Regions from separate parts of the Kocuria sp. CH-021 genome, predicted to be linked through region 2. Evidence: predicted binding sites of a transcription regulator. Region 2 holds the regulator's gene; the other holds the start of a gene.
What was found. The regulator HrcA, encoded in region 2, represses chaperone genes, less so after heat shock. The targets are predictions, from matches to a motif close to TTNGCACTCGNNNNNNNCGAGTGCNAA.
Positions count from the first base shown of each region.

Region 1: groES (co-chaperone GroES) is a predicted target of HrcA. The motif match lies at 3,695-3,721, and genes of this name have one in related genera.

Region 1 is NZ_JBNAFK010000017.1:36,747-44,464, forward strand. It holds gene ACPYN7_RS13440 (acyltransferase family protein) at 1-1,302, opposite strand, end outside; gene groL (chaperonin GroEL) at 1,475-3,082, opposite strand; gene groES (co-chaperone GroES) at 3,233-3,529, opposite strand; gene ACPYN7_RS13455 (siderophore ABC transporter substrate-binding protein) at 3,961-4,956, shown strand; gene ACPYN7_RS13460 (ABC transporter permease) at 5,045-6,043, shown strand; gene ACPYN7_RS13465 (iron chelate uptake ABC transporter family permease subunit) at 6,036-7,121, shown strand; gene ACPYN7_RS13470 (ABC transporter ATP-binding protein) at 7,118-7,718, shown strand, end outside.
Region 2 is NZ_JBNAFK010000027.1:8,463-16,180, reverse strand. It holds gene ybeY (rRNA maturation RNase YbeY) at 1-204, opposite strand, end outside; gene ACPYN7_RS16305 (PhoH family protein) at 204-1,280, opposite strand; gene ACPYN7_RS16300 (GerMN domain-containing protein) at 1,587-2,513, shown strand; gene ACPYN7_RS16295 (16S rRNA (uracil(1498)-N(3))-methyltransferase) at 2,530-3,309, opposite strand; gene dnaJ (molecular chaperone DnaJ) at 3,306-4,457, opposite strand; gene hrcA (heat-inducible transcriptional repressor HrcA) at 4,529-5,536, opposite strand; gene ACPYN7_RS16280 (DUF3097 domain-containing protein) at 5,712-6,575, shown strand; gene ACPYN7_RS16275 (DUF4870 domain-containing protein) at 6,754-7,218, shown strand; gene hemW (radical SAM family heme chaperone HemW) at 7,291-7,718, opposite strand, start outside.

The sequences.
Region 1 (7,718 bases), on a different contig from region 2:
GGGGGCGTCCGGGTCCCCGCGGAACTCGAAGCCCGGCTCCAGCACCGCGGCCCCGGGACTGTTGCGGGCGGCCTCCTGCGCCAGCCGCTCCTCCCGGCGGGCGTCGGCCTGCTGCCAGGCCAGCACCGGCACGACGACCAGCGCCAGGCTCACCGCCACCGACACCGCCAGCCGCCGCTTGTCCCGCTCCGGCCACGCCCACCGCTGGAAGGGGCGCTCCACCAGCTTCGTGGCGAGCACCGCCAGGACCAGCGAGACCACGATGATCGCCGCCCCGGAGCGCGGACCGGCCACCGGCCGGTCCCGCAGCACCAGGTACGTGATCAGCAGCGGCCAGTGCACCAGGTACAGCGCGTAGGAGGCGTCCCCCAGCCGCACCAGCGGCCGCGAGGCCAGCACCCGGTCCAGGCCGAGGGGCGAGCCGGACTGCCCGGCCACGATCACCGCCGCGGCGGACAGCAGCGGCCACAGCGCGATCCACCCCGGGAACGCGCCCTGCACGTCGACGAGCATCCCGACCGAGACCATGCTGGCCATCCCCGCCCAGCCCAGCACCACCCGCACGGCCCGCGGCGGGTGCAGGTACGGCACCGCCAGGGCCAGCAGCGAGCCCAGCGCGAACTCCCACAGCCGGGCCCGGGTGTCGAAGTAGGCGAAGGCCTGGTTCGTGGCGGTCGCGTGCACGGACCAGGCCAGGGAGGCCGCGAAGATCAGCCCGAAGGCCACCGCCAGCACCGGCACCGGCCGCCACCGGCCGCGGCGGCACACCAGCCACGCCGCCCCGAACACCAGCGGCCACAGCAGGAACACCTGGCCCTGCACCGACAGGGACCAGAAGTGCTGGAACGGCGAGGCCGTGGAGTCGTCGGCCGCGTAGTAGTCCACCTCGGCCAGGGCCAGCGCCCAGTTCTCCACGTAGAGCACGGAGGCCAGCGCCTCCGTGCGCACGCGGTCGATCCGCGCCTCCGGGAAGAACCACCACGCCAGCAGCAGGGTGCCGAGGATCGTGAGCACCGCGAGGGGCAGCAGCCGCTTGAACACGTGCAGCCAGTACCGTCCCAGCGCCAGGGGCAGGCCGGCCTCGAGCTTGCGCACGAAGGACAGGGTCAGGAAGAACGCCGAGATCAGCAGGAAGATGTCCACGCCGCCCGAGACCCGGTCGAGGAACACGTGGTAGACGACCACGAGCAGCACCGCGACGAACCGCAGCCCCTGCACCTCCGGGCGGAACCCCGCGTACCGGGCCACCCGCCGGGCCGTGTCCGTGCCGACGGGCGCGTCCTGCTCACGAAGGCTCGTCATGGGCTCCTCCTGGGAACACCGTGCCGCCGGGGCGCGGCAGTGGTCGTGCGGACCCCCGCACTCTACCGGAGGCGCCGGGGCGGCCCCCGGAGACGGCGACGGACCCGCCCCACCGGTGGTGGGACGGGTCCGCGGGGCGAGCCGGCTCGGCGCCGGCAGTCAGTGCCGGCCGTCAGTGCTGGTGGCCGTGGCCGTGCCCCTCGTCGTCGGCGGGCTTGTCCGTCACGAGCGTCTCGGTGGTCAGCACGAGCGCCGCGATGGAGGCGGCGTTCTGCAGGGCCGAGCGGGTGACCTTGACCGGGTCGATGATGCCCGCGCCGACCATCTCGACGTACTCGCCGGTGGCGGCGTCGTAGCCGTGGCCGGGCTCGAGCTCGGCCACCCGGGCGGCGACCACGGCCCCGTCCTGGCCGGCGTTCTGGGCGATCCAGTACAGCGGCTGCCGCAGGGCGCGGCGGACGATGCCCAGGGCGGTCGCGGCGTCACCGGTGAGCCCGAGGTCGGACTCGTCGAGGACCTTCGCGGCCTGCACGAGCGCGGTGCCGCCGCCGGAGACGATGCCCTGCTCGAGGGCCGCGCGCGTCGAGGACACGGCGTCCTCGATGCGGTGCTTGCGCTCCTTGGCCTCCACCTCGGTGGCCGCGCCGACCTTGATCACGGAGACGCCGCCGGCCAGGCGGGCGAGGCGCTCCTGCAGCTTCTCGCGGTCCCACTCGGAGTCGGTGCGCTCGGCCTCGGCGCGGATCGTGGCGACCCGGTCCTGGATCTCGGCCTCGGTCCCGCCGCCGTCCACGAGGGTGGTCTCGTTCTTGGTCACCGTCACGCGGCGGGCGGTGCCCAGCTGCTCGAGGGTGACCTGGTCGAGGCTGATGCCCAGCTCGGTGGTGATGAGCTGGCCGCCGGTGAGCACGGCGAGGTCCTGCAGGATCGCCTTGCGGCGGTCGCCGAAGCCGGGGGCCTTGAGGGCCACGACGTCGAGGGTGCCGCGCAGCTTGTTGACCACGAGGGTGGAGAGGGCCTCGCCCTCGACGTCCTCGGCGATGATGGTCAGCGGCTTCTTGGCCTGGAGGACCTTCTCGAGCACGGGCATGAGCTCCGGCACCGAGGAGATCTTGCCCTGGTACAGCAGCACCAGGGAGTTCTCCATGACCGCTTCCTGGCGCTCGGCGTCGGTCACGAAGGACGGGGACAGGTAGCCCTTGTCGAACTGCATGCCCTCGGTGACGTCGAGCTCGACCTCGGTGCTCGAGCCGTCCTCGATCGTGATGACGCCGTCCTTGCCGACGGTCTCGAAGGCGCGGGCGATGAGCTCGCCGATCGCCGGGTCCTGCGCCGAGATGGCGGCCACGTGGGCGACGTTGGCGCCCTCCACGGGGCGGGCGTTCTCCAGCAGGCGGTCGGTGACCGCCTCGACGGCCTTCTCGATGCCGCGCTTGAGGCTCAGCGGGTCGGCGCCGGCGGCCACGTTGCGCAGGCCCTCCTTGACGAGCGCCTGGGCGAGCACGGTGGCGGTGGTGGTGCCGTCGCCGGCGACGTCGTTGGTCTTGGTCGCCACCTCCTTGGCGAGCTGGGCCCCGAGGTTCTCGTACGGGTCGTCGAGCTCGACCTCGCGGGCGATGGTCACGCCGTCGTTGGTGATCGTGGGGGCGCCCCACTTCTTGTCGAGCACCACGTTGCGCCCGCGCGGGCCGAGGGTGACCTTGACGGTGTCGGCGAGCTTGTTGACGCCGTTCTCGAGGGACTTGCGGGCGGCATCGTCGAATGCCAGCTGCTTGGCCATGGGCAATGGCTCCTTCTGGGTGGCTGGGGTCGCCAGCGGTTTCGGGGATCGGGATCGGCGAAGGGTGCCCGCCGCGGGCCCCGCGGGGCGTGCGCGACGGGCACCCTTCGTCCGGACTGCGCGGTCTGCGCCGGGTCTGTGCCGCCCGGTCTACTTCTCGACGACGGCGAGCACGTCGCGGGCCGGGAGCACCAGGTACTCCTCGCCGTTGTACTTGACCTCGGTGCCGCCGTACTTGGAGAAGATCACGACGTCGCCCTCCTTGACGTCGACCGGGATGCGGTTGCCGGAGTCGTCGACCCGACCGGGGCCGACGGCCAGGACCTTGCCCTCCTGGGGCTTCTCCTTGGCGGTGTCCGGGATGACGAGACCGGACGCGGTGGTCTGCTCAGCGGCGAGCGGCTGAACGACGATGCGATCCTCGAGAGGCTTGATGGAGACCGACACGATCTCTCCTTGTCTGTAGGGGTGGAAAACGGTGGGCGACCGCGGGCGGAGCCCGCTGTCGAGCTTCGGGCCGGTTGGCGCACCAACCGTCGTCGCGGTGCCGATCGATCGCCTGGCCCTTAGCACCCTCACCCGGAGAGTGCCAAGGCCAACTGTAGGAGGGGGCTGGCAGTCGGTCAAGGCGAGTGCCAGCGCGCCGGTGCCCGCGGACCCCGATGGGAGGAATTAGGTCACACCGGTGTTCCCCAATGATTTGCCTCACGCCCGTCCGACGCTCTAGGTTGAGCGGTAAGGCAACCCTTACCTCGGCCGAGCAACGGTGCCCTCCCCGTCGTCCCCGCACACCGGTGTGCGGGTACGTCGCGCCCATCGGACCCCGCCGGCGCCCTCCCTCCCGGAGCGCGCCGGCGTCCTCTGCACGAAGGAAGACCATGAACCGCTCCAAGCACCCGGCCGCCCTCCTGGCCGTCGCCGGCGTCCTCGCCCTCACCGCCTGCGGCACGGCCCAGGGCGACGAGCCCGCCTCCGCCGGGACCTCCGCCGCCTCGACCGCCACGGTCGAGGTCGAGGACAACTTCGGCACGCAGACCGTCGACGTCCCGCCGCGGTCCGTCGTCGCCACCGACAACCGCACGTTCGAGACGCTCGCCGAGTGGGACGTCGAACTGGCCGCGGCCCCGCGCGCCCTCATGCCGGACACCATCGCCTACGCCGACGACGAGTCCGTCGTCGACCTCGGCAACCACCGCGAGCCGGACCTCGAGGCCGTCGTCGCCGCGGACCCCGACCTCATCGTCAACGGCCAGCGCTTCGCCGACTACCGCGAGGACTTCGCCGACCTCGTGCCGGAGGCCACCGTCGTGGAGCTGGACCCGCGGGAGGACCAGGCCTTCGACGCGGAGCTGAAGCGGCAGACCTCCGTCCTGGGCCGGATCTTCGACCGCGAGGACGAGGCCGAGCAGATCAACGGCGACTTCGACGCGGCGATGCAGCGCGTGGCCGACGGCTACCGGCCCGGCGACACGGTCATGGCCGTCACCGTCTCCGGCGGCGAGATCGGCTTCATCGCCCCGGACAAGGGACGCACCCTGGGCCCGCTGTTCGAGATCTTCGGCTTCGAGCCGGCGCTCGAGGTCGACGGCGCCAGCGACGACCACCAGGGCGACGACATCTCGGTCGAGGCGATCGCCGACTCGGACCCCGACTGGATCCTCGTGCTGGACCGGGACGCCGCGATCAGCGCCGACGACCCCGAGTTCACCCCGGCGCAGGAGGTCATCGAGGGCGCCGAGGCCCTGCAGAACGTCACCGCGGTGCAGGAGGGCAACGTCGTCTACATGCCCCGCGACACCTACACCAACGAGGGCATCCAGACCTACACGGAGTTCTTCAACACCCTGGCCGACGCCATGGGCGAGCAGAACTGACCTGTCGGACGGACGGCGGGAGCGGGGCCCTCCGCGACGGGCCCCGCTCCCCTGCCGCCGGACACGAGGCCGAAGGAAGGGCCGATCCATGACAACCATCTCGTCCGGACCCCGCACCGGGGGCAGGACCAGGAGCCCGGGGGCGCTGTTCGACCCCAAGCTCCTCCTCGGGGTGCTCGGGGTCCTGGCCCTGCTGGCCGTCTCCCTGTTCACCGGCGTCTACGACGTCTTCGGCGCCGCCGACGGCGACGCGATGTTCGCCATCACGCGGATCCCCCGCACCATCGCCCTGGTGCTCGCCGGCGCGGCCATGGCCATGTCCGGGCTGGTGATGCAGCTGCTCACGCAGAACCGCTTCGTGGAGCCCACCACGACGGGCACCACCGAGTGGGCGGGGCTGGGGCTGCTGCTCGTCATGCTCCTCGTGCCCGGCGCCACGATCCTCACCCGGATGCTCGGCGCCGTGACCGCGGCCTTCGTCGGGACCATGATCTTCTTCCTCTTCCTGCGCCGCGTCTCCCTGCGCTCCTCCCTCGTCGTCCCCATCGTCGGCATCATGCTGGGCGCGGTGGTCGGCTCCGTCTCGACGTTCCTGGCGCTGCAGACGGACATGCTGCAGAACCTGGGGGTCTGGTTCGCCGGCAGCTTCACCTCGGTCCTGCGCGGCCAGTACGAGGTGCTGTGGCTCGTCCTGCTGGTCGGGATCGCGGTGTTCCTCGTGGCGGACCGGCTCACCGTCGCCGGGCTCGGCGAGGACGTCGCCACCAACGTCGGCCTGGACTACCACCGGACCGTCCTGCTCGGGACGGGCCTGATCGCGGTGGCCACCGGGGTCGTCACCGTCGTCGTCGGCAACCTGCCGTTCCTGGGCCTGATCGTGCCCAACATCGTGTCGATGGTCCGCGGCGACGACCTGCGCAGCAACCTGCCCTGGGTGTGCCTGCTCGGCGTCGCCATCGTGACGGTGTGCGACCTGATCGGGAGGATCGTCATCATGCCGTTCGAGATCCCGGTGTCCGTGATCCTCGGGATCGTCGGCGCCGTGGTGTTCGTCCACCTGCTCCTCAGGCAGCGTCGACGTGTCTGAGGCCGTGCTCGGGACACCCGCGACGACACCCGCCGCGGCACCGGCCGCGACCCCGGCGGCGGGGGCCCGCCCCGCGCGGGGCGGCACCGGCGCGTTCCCCACGCCGCGGGCCCGGCGGCGGTACTGGACGGTCGTCGCCGTGCTGGCCCTCGCCTCGGCCGGCTTCGCCTTCGGCCTGCTGGCGTGGGACAACCCGATGCCGGTCGGCTCGGACGGGTTCTGGCGGATCGCGGACCGGCGGGTGACGGGCGTCGTCATCATGGCGGTCGTGGCCTTCTGCCAGGCCGTGGCCACGGTGAGCTTCCAGACGGCCACGAACAACCGCATCATCACCCCGTCGATCATGGGCTTCGAGTCCCTCTACGTGGCGATCCAGACGTCCACGGTCTACTTCCTGGGCGCCGCGGGGATCCTCGTCCTCCAGGGCGTGCCGCAGTTCCTCCTGCAGGTCGCGCTCATGGTGGCCCTCTCCCTCGCCCTCTACGGCTGGCTGCTCTCCGGCCGGTACGGGAACCTGCAGGTGATGCTGCTCGTGGGCATCGTCATCGGCGGGGGGCTGGGCTCCGTCTCCACCTTCATGCAGCGCCTGCTGTCCCCCAGCGAGTTCGACGTGCTCTCCGCCCGACTGTTCGGCTCCGTGACGAACGCGCACGCCGACTACCTCCCCGTGGCCGTCCCCCTGTGCGTGCTGGCCGGGGGTGCGCTGTGGCTGCGCTCCGCCCGCCTGAACGTGGTCGCCCTCGGGCGGGACGTGAGCGTGAACCTCGGCGTGCGGCACCGGGCCGAGATCATGCGCACGCTCTTCTTCGTCTCCGTGCTCATGGCCGTCTCCACCGCCCTGGTGGGCCCGATGACGTTCCTCGGCTTCCTGGTCGCGACGCTCGCGTACCAGTTCGCCGGCACGCACGACCACCGCTGTGTCTTCCCCGTCGCGGTGCTCACCGGCTTCCTCGTCCTCACGAGCGCCTACTTCGTGCTGAACCACGTCTTCTACGCCCAGGGCGTCGTCTCGATCATCATCGAGCTCGTCGGCGGCTCCGTCTTCCTGTACGTCATCCTCCGAAAGGGCCGGCTGTGATCACCCTCACCAACGTGCGCAAGGACTACGGCGGGGAGGTGACGATCGGGCCCGTCGACCTCGAGATCCCGTCGGGCGGGATGACCGCCCTGGTCGGCCCCAACGGGGCGGGCAAGTCCACGCTCCTGACGATGATCGGCCGGCTGCTGGGCCTCGACGACGGCAGCATCGACATCGCCGGCTACGACGTGGCCACGACGCGGTCCAAGGACCTGGCCCGGATCGTGTCCGTCCTGCGCCAGGAGAACCACTACGTCACCCGGCTCACGGTGCGGCAGCTGGTCGGCTTCGGCCGCTTCCCGCACAGCCGCGGCCGGCTGAACGCCGCGGACGAGGAGATCATCGGCCGGTACATCGACTTCCTCGGGCTGCGACCGCTGGAGCACCGCTACCTCGACCAGCTCTCGGGCGGGCAGCGCCAGCGCGCGTACGTGGCCATGGTGCTGGCCCAGGAGACCGACCACGTGCTCCTGGACGAGCCCCTCAACAACCTGGACATGCGCCACGCCGTGTCGATGATGCAGCACCTGCGGCGGGCGTGCGACGAGATGGGCCGGACCATCGTCATCGTGCTCCACGACATCAACTTCGCCAGCC
Region 2 (7,718 bases):
GTCCATCCACTCGACGTGCAGGCGCGCCATCTCGTCCTCGTCGACGACCGCGATGGACAGCTCCGCGTCGGGGTGCACGTGCAGCCGCTCCAGGACGTGGTCCGCGAGCCGGCCCAGCAGCTCGACGTCGACCGCGGACCAGGCCGGGCGGTCCGCCGCCGGGACGTCCTGCGGGTCGGCCCGGAGGTCGAACTCGACGGCCATCAGGCCTCCTCCCCGTCCCCGGCCGGGGCGGCGTCGCGAGCGGCACGGGTCTCGTCCTTGCGGCGGCGCCGCTCGTTGCGGTGCCGGTTGGTCGTGTCGAAGGCGTCGTAGGCGCTGACGATCCGGCTCACCAGCTCGTGGCGCACCACGTCCTCCGCGGTCATCTCCGTGAACGCGACGTCCTCGACGCCGCCCAGCACGTGCTGGACCTGGCGCAGCCCGGAGGACGTGCTCCCCGGCAGGTCCACCTGGGTGACGTCCCCGGTGACGACCATCTTGGAGCCGAAGCCGAGCCGGGTGAGGAACATCTTCATCTGCTCCGGCGTGGTGTTCTGCGCCTCGTCGAGGATGATGAAGGCGTCGTTGAGGGTGCGGCCGCGCATGTACGCCAGCGGGGCCACCTCGATGGTGCCCGCCTCCATGAGCCGCGGGATCGAGTCCGGGTCCATCATGTCGTGCAGCGCGTCGTAGAGCGGGCGCAGGTACGGGTCGATCTTCTCGCTGAGCGTGCCGGGCAGGAAGCCGAGCCGCTCCCCCGCCTCCACCGCCGGGCGGGTGAGGATGATCCGGGACACCTCCTTGGCCTGCAGGGCCTGGACCGCCTTGGCCATGGCCAGGTAGGTCTTGCCCGTACCGGCCGGGCCGATGCCGAAGACCACGGTGTGCTCGTCGATGGCGTCGACGTAGGCCTTCTGGTGCAGCGTCTTGGGGCGGATCTTGCGCCCGCGGCTCGAGAGGATGTTCTGGGTGAGGGCGCCGCTGGGCCGGGCGGTGAGGTCCCGGCCGATCAGCGCGAGCAGCTGGGTGATGACCTGGGGGGTGATCGAGGTCTCGCGCCCGGCCAGCACCTTCAGCTCGTCGAACAGGGTGGCGACGATCTGCACGGCCCCGCCCGGGCCCTCGATGCCGAGCTCGAGTCCGCGGGGGCTGGTCTCGAGGCCCGGGAACGCGGTCTCCACCTGGCGCAGGGTGTCGTCCCCGGAGCCGAGACAGCGGACCATCGTCTCGCGGTCGGGGAAGGTGATGACGGTGCGGGCCGTCAGTGGGTGCGTGGTGCCGGGCAGCGTCTCAGTCATGGGTTCGGCCGCGCGGGCCGTGCTCTCGCTCTCGATCGGGTTGCCGTGGATGGGTCGGCGGACGGCGCTCGTCCTCCTTCCAGGGTACCGCGCGGCTCCGGCGCCGGAGGCCGCGGGGGCGCACATTCCGATTTGGTATCGGTCACGGCCGCAGGGGCTCCTCGGCTGGGGGCGCCCTCGGCCGCTGTGCTGGAATGGTGCGGTCCTCCGGCAGGGGGACGGGTGCGACCTCCCCCCCCCGGTGCCGGCACCGCCCCCCAGCAGATCCCGCAGAAGATCCCGGAAAGCCGAGGTGCGCGTCCCCCCATGACCACCGCCCGTTCCCGGCGCCCGTCCGCCCGCGCCCGCTTCCCCGTGCTGGCGCTGTCCGCGGCGGGCGTCCTCGTCCTCGGCGCGTGCGCCACCGGTCCGGGCAGCTCCCTCGACGGCGCGGTCCCCGCGTCGGGCACCGTTCCGGCGGCGCCCGCCGCGTCGGGCACCGCCGAGGTCAGGGTGGCCACCACGAAGCTGCCCGTCTACTGGGTGGGCCGCGCGGCCGGCGAGGAGCGGCTGTTCCGGGAGTTCCGGGACGCCTCCGAGGCCGCCGCGGCCGTGGACCCCATCGCCGCGGCGGCCGCGCTGATGACCGGGGCGACCCCGCGGGACCCGGACTACCGGACGCTGTGGTCCCCGGTGGACCGGGTGGGCGCCTCGACGTCCCCCGAGGGGACCATCACGGTGGACATGCCGTCGGAGGCCTTCCGCGCGGACCTGGACGGGAACGAGGCCCGGCTCGCCCTCCAGCAGCTCGCGCACACGGTCACGGCCGCCGCGGGAACGGCGGGCCTGCTGCCCGAGGGCTCCGAGGCCGAGGTGAAGGTGCTCGTGGACGGCCGTCCCGACGAGGAGGTCTTCGGCGCCGTGCGACTCGACGCCCCCCTCCGGCCCGACGAGAGCGCCGAGGCGCCGATCTGGCTCGACGAACCACGGCAGGACGCCCGCGCCGAGGGCTCCCTGACCGTGTCCGGCCGGGCGCTGGACGGTGTCCGGAGCGGCCGCTGGAGCGTGGCCGAGCAGGACGGGCGGCGCGTCTCGAGCGGCGCGGCCGCCGCCGTCCCGCGCGCCGACGGGACCGCCGGGTTCCGGACGGAGGTCGAGCTGGAGCCCGGCGACTACGTCGTGACGGTCGTCGGCCGGAACGCGGAGGGCGACACCGTGCGCGACGACAAGGACGTGGCGGTGCTCCCGGGCTGATCCGGTCCGGCTGGGCTCAGCGGGGCCCGGACGCCCAGCGTCCGAGCGCGGCGCTGAGCACCGCCAGCGCGGCGGGTCCGGCGGTCGAGCTGCGCAGCACCTCGTGGCCGAGCCGCACCGCGTGGGCTCCCGCGCCGGCCAGGGCCTCGAGCTCCGCCGGGGCGATGCCCCCTTCGGGCCCCACCACCAGGACGATCCGCTCCGAGCCCGCCCACGGCACCCCCGGGGCGCCGGTCAGTTCGGCGAGGGACTCGCCGGCCTCCTCGTGCAGGACGAGGCCCCGCGTCCCCGGCTCGCCGAGCAGACGGGCGAGCTCCCGGGTGGTGCACAGCGGCAGCACCTCCGGCCAGGCCGCCCGGCGGGACTGCTTGGCGGCGGCCGCGACGGTGTGGACCCACTTCTCGTGGCTCTTGGCGGCGCGCTCCTTCTTCCACCGCACGATCGAGCGGTCGGCCTGCCACGGCACCACGGCGTCCACGCCCAGCTCGGTGGCCGTCTCCGCGGCCAGCAGGTCCCGGTCGCCCTTCGCGAGGGCCTGGGCGAGGACGAGCCGGGGCGTGCGGACGGGCTCGGTCGTCACCGAGACGACGACGACCTCCATGCTGTCGCGGTCGGCCGAGCGCAGCTCCCCGGTGGCCCGGGTCCCCGCGCCGTCGACGAGCTCGAGGGGCTCGCCGGGCGCGAGGCGGCGCACGGTGACGGCGTGCCGGGCCTCCGGGCCGGTGACCGCGAGCACCGCTCCGGGGCCGAGGCCCGTGAGCCGGCCCGGCTCGACCTTGAAGACCGGCAGGCTCACAGGTCGGAGAACCTGTCCTTGAGCCGGGAGAAGAAGCCGCCGGAGCCGGCCGGGGAGTTCAGGGTCGTGCCGGTCGACTGGTCCTCGCCGCGCAGCCGGGACAGCTGCTCGAGCAGCTCGCGCTGCTCGTCGTCGAGCGCCGTGGGCGTCTCGACCTCGAGGTGGACGAACAGCTCGCCGCGCCCGCCGCCGCGCAGCCGGGTGGCCCCGAGCTCGTGCAGGGTCACGGTGTGGCCGGTCTGCGTGCCGGGGGACACGGGGACCTCGCGCTCGCCGTCGAAGGTCTCGAGGGTCACCGTGGTGCCGAGGGCCGCGGAGGTCATGGGCACCCGGACGCGGGCGTGCAGGTCGTCGCCCTGGCGCTCGAACGTGGGGTCCGGGTCGACCTTGAGCTCGACGTAGAGGTCCCCGTTGGGGCCGCCGGCGGTGCCGGCCTCGCCCTGTCCCGAGAGGCGGATCCGGTTGCCGGTCGAGACGCCGGCGGGGATCTTGACGGTCAGCGGGCGGCGGTCGCGCACGCGGCCCTCGCCGTAGCACTCGTGGCAGGGGTGCTTGATGACGGTGCCGAAGCCCTGGCAGGTGGCGCACGGGGCGGCGGTGACCACGGTGCCCAGGATGGACTGGACCTGGCGCTGGACCTGGCCGGAGCCGTGGCAGACCTCACAGGTCTCGGGCTGGGTGCCCGCCTGGCAGCAGCTGCCGTTGCACGTGGGGCAGACCACGGCGGTGTCCACGGTGATCTTCTTCTCCGTGCCGAAGACCGCGTCCCGGAGGGAGACGCGGACGTTGATCAGCGCGTCCTGGCCCTGGCGGGTGCGGGACGCGGGGCCGCGCCGGCCGGAGCCGGCGCCCCCGGCGCCCTGGAAGAAGGTGTCGAAGATGTCGGCGAAGCCGAAGCCCGAGCCGGGGAAGCCCCCGCCGAAACCGGTGTCGGTGCCGTTCTCGTTGCCGGTCGCGTCGTAGACCCTCCGCTTCTCGGGGTCGGAGAGGACGTCGTTGGCGTGGGAGAGGCGCTTGAAGTCCTCGGCGGCCTCGGGGCCGGGGTTGACGTCGGGGTGCAGCCGGCGGGCCTTCTTGCGGTAGGCCTTCTTGATCTCTTCCTGGCTGGCGTCCCGGGACACGCCCAGGGTCTCGTAGTGATCGCTCACCGTGGTCCGTTCTGTCGAGAGGTCTGTGGTGGGTTTCGCTGGAGGGCCCCGGGAGCGGGGCCCGCGGGGGCTCAGCCCCCGAGGATACGGGAGAGGTAGCGGGCGACGGCGCGCACGGCGGCCATCGTGGACGGGTAGTCCATGCGCATGGGACCGACGACCCCCACCTTCGACTGCGGCCCGTAGCCGGTGGCGACGACGGCGGCCTCGGACAGGGGGCCCTCGGCGTTCTCCGTGCCGATCCGCACGGCGACCCCGCGGGCGTCCTGCTCCATCTCCGAGAGCAGCCGGAGCATCACCACCTGCTCCTCGAGGGCCTCGAGGACCGGGCCGATGCTCAGGTGGAAGTCCCCCGTGGCACGGGCGAGGTTGGCGGTGCCGGCCATGACCATGCGGTGCTCGGCACCGCCCGCCGCGAGGGCGGCCACGGCCTCCCCCACCGCCGCGGCGGCCGGCTGGAGCGGCGGGGCGGTGCCCGCGGCCATCACCGCGAGGGCGTCCGGCACCGCGGTCAGGGAGCGCCCCACCACGGCGGCCAGCACCCGGGCGCGCAGCTCGAGCAGCTGGGACTCCTCGAGGGGCGCCCGCAGCACGGCCACGCGCTGGGCCACCCGGCCGTTGGTCGGGATGAGCACCACGAGCACCCGCCCGGCCCCGAGGTCCACGACCTCGACGTGGCGCACGGTCACGCCGGAGGCGTGCGGGTACTGCACGACCGCGACCTGCTGGGTCAGCTGGGCGAGCAGCCGCACGGTGCGCTCCATGACGTCGTCGATGTCCGCGGCGTCGTCGAGCAGGCGCTGGATGGCCCGCCGCTCCGGCCCGGACAGCGGCTTGACGGCCGCGATCTGGTCCACGAACGTGCGGTAGCCCTTGTCGGTGGGGATCCGGCCGGAGCTCGTGTGGGGGGCCGTGATCAGACCCTCCTCCTCGAGCGCGGCCATGTCGTTGCGCACGGTGGCCGAGGAGACGCCGAGCCGGTGCCGGTCCACGAGCGCCTTGGAGCCCACGGGCTCGCGGAAGTGCACGTAGTCCTCCACGATGGCCTGCAGGATCTGCAGTCGTCTCGGATGGTTCACGCCGCTCCTCCCCGGTCCGTGCTCGTGCTCCGGCCGCCCTGGCACTCGGGTGGCCACAGTGCTAACGCCGTCCAGTGTAGCCCCCGTGTCCGACCACCGGGCCGCCGCCCCCGGTTTGGTACGCTTCCGGCTGATCCGCGCCGGACGCGCGGCACCGCGACCCGGGAGGACGACCATGAGCGACCACGGCTGGGGGCCGCGCAGCCTCGACGACGACGCCCTCGCCCGCCGCCGGCCCGCGTCCGCGGAGGTTCCGGTGGCGCCGGGGCTGCTCCTGGAGGACGTGACGACCGGCTGGGTCGGCGCCGTCGTGTCCCTGGAGACCATCGGCGGCATGCGCGTGATGGGGCTGGAGGACCGCCGGGGCCGGGTCAAGGCGTTCCCGCTGGGACCGGGGTTCCTGCTCGAGGGCGAGCCCGTGGTCGTCGTCGAGCCCCGCCGGACCCCGGCGGCGAGGACGCCCGCCCGCACGCGGTCGGGGTCCGTGGCCGTCGAGGGGCTGCGCGCGAGCACCGCGAAGGCCTCCCGGGTGTGGGTCGAGGGCTACCACGACGCCGAGCTGGTGGCGAAGGTGTGGGGCCACGACCTGGCCGTCGAGGGCATCGTGGTGGAGCCGCTGCACGGCATCGACGACCTGCCCGCCGCCGTGCGGGAGTTCGGGCCCGGCCCCGGGCGGCGGCTCGGGATCCTCGTGGACCACCTCGTGACGGGCTCCAAGGAGTCCCGGATCGCGGCCGAGACCATGCGCCTGCCCGGCGCCCCGGGCAACGTCCTGGTGCTGGGCCACCCGTACGTCGACATCTGGCAGGCGGTCAAGCCGCGCGCGCTCGGCGTCGACGCCTGGCCCGTGGTGCCCCGCGGCACCGACTGGAAGACCGGCGCCGCCGCCGCCCTCGGCTGGCCGCACCGGACCCCCGGGGACCTGGGACGGGCCTGGCAGCACATCCTCGCCCGCGTGGACAGCTACGCCGACCTGGAGCCGTCCCTGCTGGGCCGCGTCGAGGAGCTGATCGACTTCCTCACCGCGCCCGCGGCCTGATCCGAGGCGTGATCCGGCGCGCCCCCGCACCCTCCGGCGGCCGGGACGAGCCGGTCGTGACGTCACAAAGGCACACGTGCGAGGCCGCGATCCGCCGCCGTCCGGACCGGTCGGTAGGATGGTGGAGTCCCACCCACCGGCCGCGGTTCCGCCGCGGTCCCACCGCCGAAGGACTTCCGTGCCCGTGCAGACCGACCCCCGATCGAGCCGCGAGAACGCCGGGGCCCCGTTCGAGGGCCTCTCCCCCGTGGCCCAGCCACTGACCGTCACCGAGGACCACCAGTGGGCGACCCTGGCGCACTTCGGCGGCGTCATCGGCTTCCTCCCCTCGTTCCTGCTCCACCGCGTCTTCCGCGGCCGGGGGCCGTTCACCGAGCAGGAGTCCATGGAGGCCATGAACTTCACCCTGCTGCCGACCCTCGTGGTGGTGGCGGGCATCCTGCTGGCCCCGGTGCCGTTCATCGGCTGGTTCTTCGCGCTCGCCGCCGCCGCCGCGTGGCTGCTGCTGGCCGTCGGGTCCTTGATCGGTGGGGTCCGCGTCAACCAGGGCGAGCCGCACCAGTACCGCTTCAACACCCGGCTCTACGACCGGCTCGTCGAGAAGCTGCGCGAACGGTCCCGGGAGCGCGCCGAGCGCGGCTGACGCCGCTTCTCGCACGCGGGGACGTCCCGCGCCGGGTCCGCCCTCTCCGGCGGCGAAAGGGAGCCGCGCCGCTCAGGCGAGCAGCCGCCGCACCACGGCGTCGCCCAGGAGCCGGCCCCGCAGGGTCAGCACCACCGAGCCGCGCAGCGCCGCCGCGGGCTCCACGAGACCGTCGGCGATCAGCCCGGCGACCGCGCCGCGCCCGCTCCCGGTCAGGGCGGCCGTGGGCAGACCGTCGCGGATCCGGGCCTCCAGCATCACGCGCTCGAGGTGCCGGGTCCCGGCGTCGAGGATCTCGCGCCCGGCCGCGGGCGACTGCCGCGCGCGCACCCGGTTGGTGTAGGGCACGGGGTGCTTGAGGTTCCACCAGCGCGTCCCGCCCACGTGCGAGTGCGCACCGGGGCCGATGCCCCACCAGTCCTGGTTGCGCCAGTACGCGAGGTTGTGCCGGCTGCGGTGGGCCCCGGGGTCCGCGCCGCCGGCGGGGCGGGCCCAGTTGC